Regions from separate parts of the Streptomyces rishiriensis genome, predicted to be linked through region 2. Evidence: riboswitches for the same ligand, from Rfam matches in the RefSeq annotation. Region 2 holds a riboswitch; each other region holds the start of a gene.

Region 1 (3,266 bases), 3.6 Mb from region 2:
CCGAGACGCCGTACGCGAGGGCCTGCCCCTGTCCGAGCCGGCCCCGCTCGTGGGGCAGGAAAGCCGACCGGCTCCCGCCCCTCGTACACCACCGCCACCCGCGAGCGTGGCCTCACCAAGCCCACGGCGTCGGTGAACTCCGGTTCCATGAACGGGTTCCGCGGAAGCCCGGACGCGGCACGCAGCGCGCGCCACCGCTCCCTCTCCCCCTCGCCGAGATCCTGCGGCCCCAGCACACGAATGCGCCCACTGCTCAACCCGACCCCCCGATCAAGTCCCCCCTGGACACCTGGACGGTACCGCTCCACCCGGGCATCGCGGTAGGTAGCGTCACATGTTGCTGCCAACCGGTGCAGAGGCCTTTAACCGTCCACTACCCGGCGAGGTGTCAGAAAGCCGTTCCATTGAGTCGGTCGGCAGCCAGTCGTGAGCCAGGCACACAAGGGGAGTTGGCAGAACCGGACAGGACTTCGACGTCGTCCGGTTCGCGTCGAACCCGGGGACCCCGGGATCCGTATTCTCTGATCATGGCCGCACCCACCGCATATGCCGCGCGCACCGCGTACTCCCTCATCGCCACCGACCTGGACGGGACGCTGCTCCGCGGCGACGACACCTTCTCCGACCGGTCGCTCGACGCGCTCGCGCGGGTGGCGAGCGCCGGCGCACGCCACCTGGTGGTGACCGGACGGCCCGCGCCCCGGGTGCGCCCGCTGCTCGACCGGCTGCACAGCAGGGGGCTCGCGGTGTGCGGGCAGGGGGCGCAGTTGTACGACGCCGGCGCGGACCGTCTGCTGTGGTCGGTCACCCTGGACCGGGAGCTGGCCGAGACCGCGCTCGGCAAGATCGAGGCGGAGGTCGGGCAGCTGTACGCGGCCGTCGACCAGGACGGGGTCGACGGGCTGACGCTCATCGAGCCGGGCTACCGGATGCCCCACCCGACGTTGCCCGCCCTGCGGGTCGATCGACGCGACGATCTGTGGTGCGAGCCGATCAGCAAGGTACTGCTGCGCCATCCGACGTTGTCCGACGACGAGTTGGCGTCGACGGCCCGCTCGGTGGTCGGCTCCCTGGCCACCGTCACCATGTCGGGGCCGGGCACGGTCGAACTCCAGCCCTGCGGGATCACCAAGGCGACGGGTCTGGCCCTGGCCGCCGAACACCTGGGGCTGCGGCCCGAGGACACCGTCGCCTTCGGGGACATGCCCAACGACATCCCGATGTTCGACTGGGCGGCGCGAGGCGTCGCCATGGCCAACGCCCACCCGGAACTCAAGGCGGTGGCCGACGAGGTCACGACGTCGAACGAGGACGACGGCGTGGCCGTCGTCCTCGAAAGACTGTTTCCGTAACCGGCTACCGGCACCGGCTACCGGGCGTCGGGTAGCGGCACCGGCTGCCGGGTGTCGGGTAGCGGCACCGGCTGCCGGGACCGGTGACCGGTCGGCGGGACGGTCAGTACGCGCCGAACACGTTGTCGATCGAGCCGTAGCGCGCGGCCGCGTAGTTGCAGGCGGCGGTGATGTTCGCGACCGGGTCGTACGAGTCCCACGACGTCCCGTTGACGTGGTAGGCGCGGAAGGTCGGGTCGATGACCTGGAGCAGCCCCTTGGACGGGATGCCCGCGGCCGCGTTGGAGTCCCAGAGGTTGATGGCGTTGGGGTTGCCGGAGGACTCGCGGATGACGTTGCGGTAGATGCCGTTGTACGTCCCCGGGATGCCGTGCTGCCCCATGACCTGGAGGGAGGCGCGGATCCAGCCGTCGAGGTTGTTGGCGTAGCCGAGGCTGGTGGCGGTGGAGACGGCCGGGGTCGCCGCGGAGGCGGTGGTCGCCCCGAGGACGGGAAGGGCGAGCACGGCCGCGCCGGTGGCGGCGACGGCGAGCGTGCGGACGAAACGGTTGCGGCGCGGCTGAGCGGCAGCGGGCATGACGAATTTCCTCTCCGGCGCCTGCGAGGTGAGCTGTCGGGTTCGGGCGGGAGCTGCCCGGTCGCGTCCTGACGGACGCGGCTTGACCCCTAGCCGTAAGGCCTGCCCGAAACGTCTTGTGTATCCAAGACGTACGGAAAGTCCGTTTCGGCGACTTACCTGGTTCCCCCGCTCCTGCCGAGCGGTATCGGTGGGTGTGCGAGCGGCGGCAGGATTCGGCGTTCCGCCCGACAGGCCGGGAACGTATGCGAGAGCACATGTCCGGAACAAGTACCGGATTCACAGATCACCCCTATTGACCTTGGTCTGTGGCCTATGGGGTGCTTGATCCTTTGTGGGTGCAAACCTTCAACTTGCTTAAGGCGTGCGGAGAATCGGTGAAGGGTGAGGGTAGACCGGATCTTCGCGGGGAGTGAGCCAACTCACCAGCATCCACAAGAGCGGCGAATCGGGCATTCGCCCCAACTCCCTATTAATAGACCGATGGTGAATCAGTGCCGAATCGGTGGCGGGCCGACGCCGGTTCGATGGCGACCCGGCGCCGGTTCGACGGCGGGTCGACGGCGGGTCGACGGCGGGTCGACGGCGGGTCGACGACGGGGCGACGACGGATCGCGCAGAGGGGGGAGGGAGGTGGACGAGAAGGGGAGGGGATCGGAGGCGGCGAGAGGGGGTGGGGAAGGGGGGAGGGGGTGGAAGGGGAGTGGGGGGAGGCTGGAGGAAAGGCGGAGGGGGGCTGGAGGAGGGGGAGGGGTGAGGGGCGCGCCTGCCGTCGCGCTCGACGGGTCGCGGGGGGAACCTGAGAAGAAACGCGTGATCGTCGTCACGCGCAAAAGGGGTGCGCGGACGTTTCGGAGCGGCCGGCGGCCCGTCCGAGGACATGAATCTCCACTTCCCGGAAACTCTCTTCATGTCCGCTCATATGAGCTGATCGAAAACATTTCGGGCGTGATCCGACCGGGCCTGGCCTGCGGGGCACCTCTCGGGCGCCTCCTGGAGACCTCCCGGGCGAGCCCATTCGAGCCCGCGGGACGTGGGGGCTATCGGTGATCGAAACGTGACCGGATACGCTGACTTGAGTGATGGCAGAGACCTATCGACAAACCGCGTAATCGCCAGTAGACACCAGCAGACAGGAGACCCCTCGTGACCGTCGTCGGGCCGTTCGGGCTGAGCGTGCGGGACCAGGCTCTGGAAGCCGATGTCCAGGCCGGATTGGCGGCTGTCGAGGAAGGCTTGCTCGAGGCCACCAAGAGCGCGGTCCCGTTCATCACGGAGGCCGCCCAGCACCTCGTACGCGCGGGCGGGAAGCGGTTCCGGCCGCTGCTCGTGGTGCT
Region 2 (3,266 bases):
TCACCTTGGACTGGTGCCAGCCCACGAGCCGGGCCGCCTCGCCACTGGTGAGCCCCGCCTGGGCACGAAGATTGCGCAGTTCGGCGCCCAGCTTTCGGCGGCGCACCGCGGGACCGTGCTGCATGGACTGCTCCTTACTCCTATCGGGCCGGCCAAATAGGCTCTGCCGTCGCAGAGTTCACCGCATCGGGCGACAGATATATGCATATCTCGGTGGATCCCACCCGTGACCGGCGCGGTAATGGCAGTCTGGCGGAGAAGCACCAGTCCGGGACCGTACTCGAACGATCCGCACCGTGTCGGGCTCCCCGGGAAAGGGACGACGTCGCCATGGCAGATCACCTGGAAGCATCCGTCACTCTGCCGAGCGATCCCGCCTCGGTCTCCACGGCCCGCGTCTTCGTGGCCGGCGCCCTCGGAGAATGGGGACTGCCGGCGGACGCGGAGATGGCCGACGCCGTCCGGCTGATCGTCTCGGAACTCGCCACCAACGCCGTACAGCACACCTTCGGTCAGTCACCCACCTTCACGGTGGACCTCGTCCTCGACCGTGACGAACACCTGCGCGTCGGGGTCACCGACAGCCACCCGCGTTTCCCCAAACGACTGCCGGCCGCCGTCCAGCAGGACAACGGCCGAGGCATGGTGATCATTCGCTGGCTGACCGCGGAATGCGGCGGCAGGCTCCGCGTGCGGCCCACCCGGGAGGGCGGCAAGACGGTCACCGTCGAGCTCCCGTGGGCGGTCCCGGCCGCGGAGCCGGTGACCGGCGTCCTGACGGCCCCGGCGGAGGGTGAGCTCCCGGGGCGGTGAAGGCGCGTCAGGACGCCCCCACCGCCCCGGGAAAACCGGCCCGTGACCCGGCCGGGCCCAGGCCGTGTCCGCAAGGTCCCGCCCGGCTCGCGACGCCCGGCACGCACGCTCGCCGCGTTGTCGGGATCGCCCGGGTGCACCCGGTACGAGGCCGACCTCCGCCTTGCGATCGCACGCACCCGACGCCGAGAGCCCTGCCCTCCGGGCAGACGGCGCTACCTCGCGGACCCGACTTAGCGGACCCTGCCGTACCAGACGCTCTTGGTCCAGATCTTCTGGAGCTTCACCACGTCACCGGTCTTCGGCGAGTGCCAGATCTTGCCCTTGCCCGCGTAGATCCCGACGTGGTAGACGTTCGAGCCCGAGTGGAAGAACACGAGGTCGCCCGCCTTGCGGCTGGACGCCGAGATGTGCTTCGTCTTGTTGTACTGCTGGGCCGCCGTCCGGGGCAGGCTCTTGCCCGCCTTCTTGAACGAGTACAGCGTGAGCCCGGAGCAGTCGAACCTCTTCGGCCCGGTGGCCCCGTACTTGTACGGTGCACCCTTCTTCGAGGCCGCGATCTGGAGCGCCTTCGTCGCCGGTGTGGCGGCCGCGGCGTCGGGGGCGAGCCCCGGGACCACGACCGAGCCGCCCACGGCGGCGATGGCGAAAGCCGAGGCCGTACCGGCCCGGGCCATGAGCGACGGGACACGATTGAGCGCAGTCATGCGCAACCCTTCGTCAGCCGCCTGTGAAGGATGACCTGTCGGATTCGGGCTGGCGAAGTTGCCCGGCCGCTGCTGCGGCTTCACCCCAAGGGCTGCTCGGTCCGGCGCCTCTCCTGTGAGACAACCGTTCCGGCGACCCGTCGTGCTTGGGTCCTCCACTCCTGCCGATGCACTCCTGTCGACCGGTCATCCGGGCGGCGGCAGGACTCGGCGTCCGCCCGGACCGCCCCGCGCCGCTTGTGGCGGGGGCTTGTCGTCAGTCAGGGATCTTGGCTCACCGATGTCCGAAAATCCCAACGGAACCGGGGATTTGTGGGGTTACTCACCACTCACCCGTTCGGGTGGACACCCTGATGGGCGATCAGGTGTCAAGGCGCCCCAAGGGCTCCCACCAGCGGCGGAGCCTCATATTCCGCCCGATGAGCGCCCTTTTGCGCAACCTGGGAGGGTCCGGGGAAGCAGCAGACGCTCCGCTGAACGGGGGTACCTCTTCTGGGTCGTTTCAACTCCGGTCGCGTCGTCGCCTCCTGGGCGTGAGCGGTCCGGACGGGGGGCGGACGGGCCGGGTCAACTGTCGGAGAGCGGAGGCAGCGTGAGGCGCGCGGTACGGCGCTCCCCGTCCGGGACGCGCAGCGCCCGCGCGAGCGTCGGCGCGCGCAGCTCGACTGGTGCGGACCGCCGCGCCTCGGCGGCCGGCTCGGCCCGGATCGGTCCCGGCTCCAGCCGGGCCCCGGCAGTACCGCCCCGGGCCCGGCGCGGCCCGCCGGGCCGGCGTGAGCGCGGGCCGGTCGCCGCCGCTCCCGTCGAAGAACGACACGGGGCGCAGCAAGGTCGTACCGGCGCCCGGCGGCACCCACCGGCCGATCGCCCCGACCGGCCCCGGCGGCATCCGCGGCGCCGAGGCCGCCCCGGGGAACGGGTTTCCGAGGAGCATCACCCCGAACGACACGGCTCCGATGCCCGGCGTGCCCGGCAACGCGGCGCAGCCCCCGCCACCGCCGCGCTCACCGCCGACGTCGACAGCCGCAGCACCGCGGCCTCCGCCCACCACTCACCGGTGAGCACCCCCGGCCGGCGCGAGCACCGCACGGATCCCGCGCAGGCCCAGCAGGGACGCCACCGCGCCAACCGCGATCCGGCGGGGGCCGGCGGGGGCCGGCGGCAGCACACCCGGGACGAGGGCCGACCCGCGCCGGTCGGCGGCCGGAGCCGCCACCACGTCCACGGTCTTCCCGGCGGTGCCCGAGGCGGCCGCCTGCCGGGCGACCGCCTGCTGGAGCAACTGGGCGACGGGCGGACTCGCGGCCGAGGCGGTCAGCCGTTCGAGTCCCCCGGTCGTGACGTCCACCGCGCCGTATACGGTCCCGTGGACGCCGCGCCACGCCGAGCTGTCGGCGATCCCGAGCGAGGGCTGCCGGGGTGTGCGGGAGGCGTGGGGGCGGATCGTCGTCGCCTGCCAGCGGGCCGGGACGATGCGCTCCGACGTGGTGCCCGACCATGTGGCCCGCACGGTGATCGCCGCCGTGCCGGGCATCCTCGTCCGGCAGCCGCTGTACGGGCCCGTCCCGGTGGAGGTGCTGCGTGCCGGGCTGCGCGCATCGGTGAGCGTGTCGCCCCCGCTGCCGGGGGCCTGAACGGATCACAGCTCGGTTAACTTGCTCGAAATGCGGTCCAACTAGCCTGCCGATCCATGCCACCAGGGTCTTTCCCCCGTGGCCGCGGCAACCGGGCCCCGCACGGTCCGGA
Region 3 (3,266 bases), 5.0 Mb from region 2:
GCCCCCCAGCGAGCGCAGATCCTCGCTGTTGCCCCGCCTGGCCCGCTCCTGGCCCAGTCGGACGAGACCGCGCAGCACCTTCAGATGGGCCTCGGTGCGCCGCTGGGCGGCGCGGGAGGCGCCGAGCGGCTCCAGGAGCATCCGCATCTCCAGCAGGTCCGCGGCCTCCTGCTCGGTCGGTTCCGCGACGCACGCGCCCGCGTGCCGCCGGGTGACGACGAAGCCCTCGGCCTCCAGGGTGCGCAGCGCCTCTCGGACGGGGACGCGGGAAACGCCGTAGCGGCGGGCGAGGAGTTCCTCCGTGAGGCGGCTGCCGCGCTCGTAGACACCCGCGACGATGTCGTCCCGAATGGCCGTGCACACCGAGTGCGCCGGAATACGCATGACGGACCTCCGCCTTAATCCCCGTGAAACGTCGACGATTGACGTGTGTTCCGTGACTCTATTGCAATGAGCGGGAATTTCCGATGGCGGGCCGGAATCCGGGGATATTTTTTGGACAGCGAGGCCCCGAAAACGGCGAAAGCCCCGGCCGGAAGGGCCGGGGCAAGACGATCCGTCGCCGTGGGGTCGTCAGACGTTCACGCCGTGGTTGCGGAGGTAGGCGACCGGATCGATGTCCGAGCCGTACTCCGCGGTGGTGCGGGCCTCGAAGTGCAGATGCGCGCCGGTGACGTTGCCGGTGGCGCCGGACAGGGCGATCCGCTGCCCCGGGGCGACCTGCTGGCCCACCGACACCTCGATGGACGACAGGTGACCGTACTGGGTGTACGTCCCGTCGTTCATCTTGATGACGACCTGGTTGCCGTACGACCCGCCCCAGCCGGCCTCGACGACGGTGCCCAGCCCGACCGCGTGCACCGTGGTGCCGCTGGCCGCGTGGAAGTCGATGCCGGTGTGGCTGCCGGAGGACCACAGGGAGCTGCTGGCCTGGTAGCCGGTGGAGACGTAGGAACCGGTGATCGGCAGCACGAAGGTGTTGAGGCGCTTGCGCTCGGCCTCACGGGCGGCACGCACGCGTGCCTCGCGCTCCTCGACGGCCTTCTTGGCCGCGGCCTGACGGGCGGCCTCCTCGAAGGCCGCGTGCTTCTGCACGGCGACCTGGTCGTCGACCTGCTCGGCGACGGCCGCGGAGGCGGTGACGACGGGGATCAGCCCGGTCTGCTCGGGGCTGGGTTCGGCGGCGAGAGCCGGAGTGGAGGCGACGGTGGCCATCACACCGGTGGTGGTGAGCGCCGCGACGCCCGCCGCGCGAGCGGTGGTCCGCTGCATCCGGCTGGGCCGACGGTGCTTACCGGGCGCGCAGGTGAACGCCATGAAGTCGTGGGTGTCCTTTCCTTCCCTCTCGCCTACCGGGTTAGCTGACGGGTTCGGAGCAGGAAGGTCTCCTACGGACCCCCTCGCGTTCACGCGCGGGCGTCCGATTCACCCCAGGGACTTCACAAGTGGGTCCCCGGCTCCCCTGGCTCGCGCCGTACGGGGACTCGGCGATGACTGTCCGGTGCCGCGGCTGCGGCGCACTGCCTGACGAACAGCCCGGATGACGCTAAGCGGCGCGGGTTTCAATCCTCAAACGAATCCCGGGTTTTGTAGCGCATCCCACAGGGCAGACGGGCAACCTCCGCATCAATTCGGACATACGGAGGCCCTGGTGACGCTTTCGTCGACCAGGGCCCCCGCACGCGTGCGCCGTTGCCGGGACCTACTCGGCGGACACGACCTTCACCTCGCCGATGCCGAGGGCTTCGACCGGTTCCTTGATCTGGGCGGCGTCCCCGACGAGAACGGTCACCAGGCGGTCCACCGGGAAGGCGTTGACGGCCGCCGCGGTGGCCTCCACCGTGCCGGTCGCGGCCAGCTGCTGGTACAGCGTGGCCTGGAAGTCGTCGGGCAGGTGCTGCTCGACCTGGTCGGCCAGCGTGCCGGCGACGGCCGCGGCGGTCTCGAACTTCAGCGGCGCCACACCGACCAGGTTCTGCACGGCGACGTCACGCTCGGCGTCGGTCAGCCCCTCCGCCGCGAGGGTGCGCAGCACCTTCCACAGGTCGTCCAGGGCGGGACCGGTGTTCGGGGTGTCGACGGAGCCGCTGATGGCGAGCATCGCGGCGCCCGAGCCGTCCGGGGCGGACCGCAGGACCTGCCCGAACGCGCGGACACCGTAGGTGTAGCCCTTCTCCTCCCGCAGGACACGGTCCAGCCGGGAGGTGAGGGTGCCGCCGAGGCAGTACGTGCCGAGCACCTGCGCGGGCCACACGCGGTCGTGCCGGTCGGCGCCGATGCGGCCGATCAGCAACTGCGTCTGGACGGCGCCGGGACGGTCCACGATGACGACCCGGCCGGTGTCGTCGGCGGTCACCGGCGGCACGGGCCGCGGCTGGGCCGAGGAGCCCGTCCAGGCGCCCAGGGTGTCGCCGAGGAGCGCCTCCAGGTCGACGCCGGTGAGGTCGCCGACGACCACGGCGGTGGCCGTGGCGGGGCGGACGTGCTTCTCGTAGAAGGCGCGTACGGCCGCGGAGTCGATCTTCTCGACCGTCTCCGCGGTGCCCTGACGGGGGCGCGACATCCGCGCGGTGGCCGGGAAGAGCTCCTTGGAGAGCTCCTTGGCGGCGCGCCGGGAGGGGTTGGCCAGCTCGTGCGGGATCTCGTCCAGCCGGTTGCGGACCAGGCGCTCGATCTCGCTGTCGGCGAACGCGGGGGCCCTGAGCGCGTCGGCCAGCAGGCCGAGGCCCTTGGACAGGCGCGAGGCCGGCACTTCGAGGCTCAGCCGGACGCCGGGGTGATCGGCGTGCGCGTCCAGGGTGGCGCCGCAGCGCTCCAGTTCGGCGGCGAAGTCCTCTGCGGAGTGCTTGTCGGTTCCCTCCGAGAAGGCCCGCGCCATGATCGTGGCGACGCCGTCGAGGTTGGCCGGTTCGGCGTCCAGAGGTGCGTCGAGGAGGATCTCGACGGCGACGACCTGCTGGCCGGGACGGTGGCAGTGCAGCACGGTCAGGCCGTTGGCCAGCGCGGTGCGCTCGGGCGCCGGGAACGCCCACGGCTTGGCCTCGCCCGCCCGGGGCTGGGGGTGGAAGTCCATCGTGGCGAGCTCGGTCACCGGGCCGCCTCCTCGTTCTCGTCCTGGTCGGCGGGGGCTTCGGCGGCGGTCGGCTCGTAGACGAGCACCGCGCGGTTGTCGGGGCGCAGGCGGGCCTTGGCGATCTCCTGCACCTCCTCGGGCGTCACGTCCAGCACGCGCTGGACGGCGGTGAGGGCGAGCTGCGGGTCGCCGA

The links. A riboswitch is a leader RNA that binds a small molecule or an ion and turns the genes downstream of it on or off. The one in region 2 is predicted to bind cyclic di-AMP.
Region 1: it holds a riboswitch for cyclic di-AMP, as region 2 does, so the genes downstream of both, QF030_RS24780 (transglycosylase SLT domain-containing protein) here and QF030_RS08400 (C40 family peptidase) in region 2, are expected to answer to the same signal.
Region 3: it holds a riboswitch for cyclic di-AMP, as region 2 does, so the genes downstream of both, QF030_RS30670 (M23 family metallopeptidase) here and QF030_RS08400 (C40 family peptidase) in region 2, are expected to answer to the same signal.

Annotation. Positions count from the first base shown of each region.
Region 1 is NZ_JAUSWV010000002.1:5,004,774-5,008,039, forward strand. Features, by position in the region: partial or broken gene QF030_RS24770 (GNAT family N-acetyltransferase) at 1-236, opposite strand, end outside; gene QF030_RS24775 (HAD family hydrolase) at 528-1,352, shown strand; gene QF030_RS24780 (transglycosylase SLT domain-containing protein) at 1,456-1,929, opposite strand; cyclic di-AMP (ydaO/yuaA leader) riboswitch at 1,933-2,132, opposite strand; gene QF030_RS24785 (polyprenyl synthetase family protein) at 3,076-3,266, shown strand, end outside.
Region 2 is NZ_JAUSWV010000002.1:1,356,838-1,360,103, reverse strand. Features, by position in the region: gene QF030_RS08410 (helix-turn-helix domain-containing protein) at 1-124, opposite strand, end outside; gene QF030_RS08405 (ATP-binding protein) at 331-813, shown strand; gene QF030_RS08400 (C40 family peptidase) at 1,047-1,520, opposite strand; cyclic di-AMP (ydaO/yuaA leader) riboswitch at 1,524-1,702, opposite strand; gene QF030_RS40550 (hypothetical protein) at 2,572-2,868, opposite strand; gene QF030_RS08390 (hypothetical protein) at 2,858-3,154, shown strand.
Region 3 is NZ_JAUSWV010000002.1:6,326,474-6,329,739, reverse strand. Features, by position in the region: gene QF030_RS30675 (GntR family transcriptional regulator) at 1-384, opposite strand, end outside; gene QF030_RS30670 (M23 family metallopeptidase) at 574-1,317, opposite strand; cyclic di-AMP (ydaO/yuaA leader) riboswitch at 1,332-1,500, opposite strand; gene QF030_RS30665 (M16 family metallopeptidase) at 1,703-3,091, opposite strand; gene QF030_RS30660 (M16 family metallopeptidase) at 3,088-3,266, opposite strand, start outside.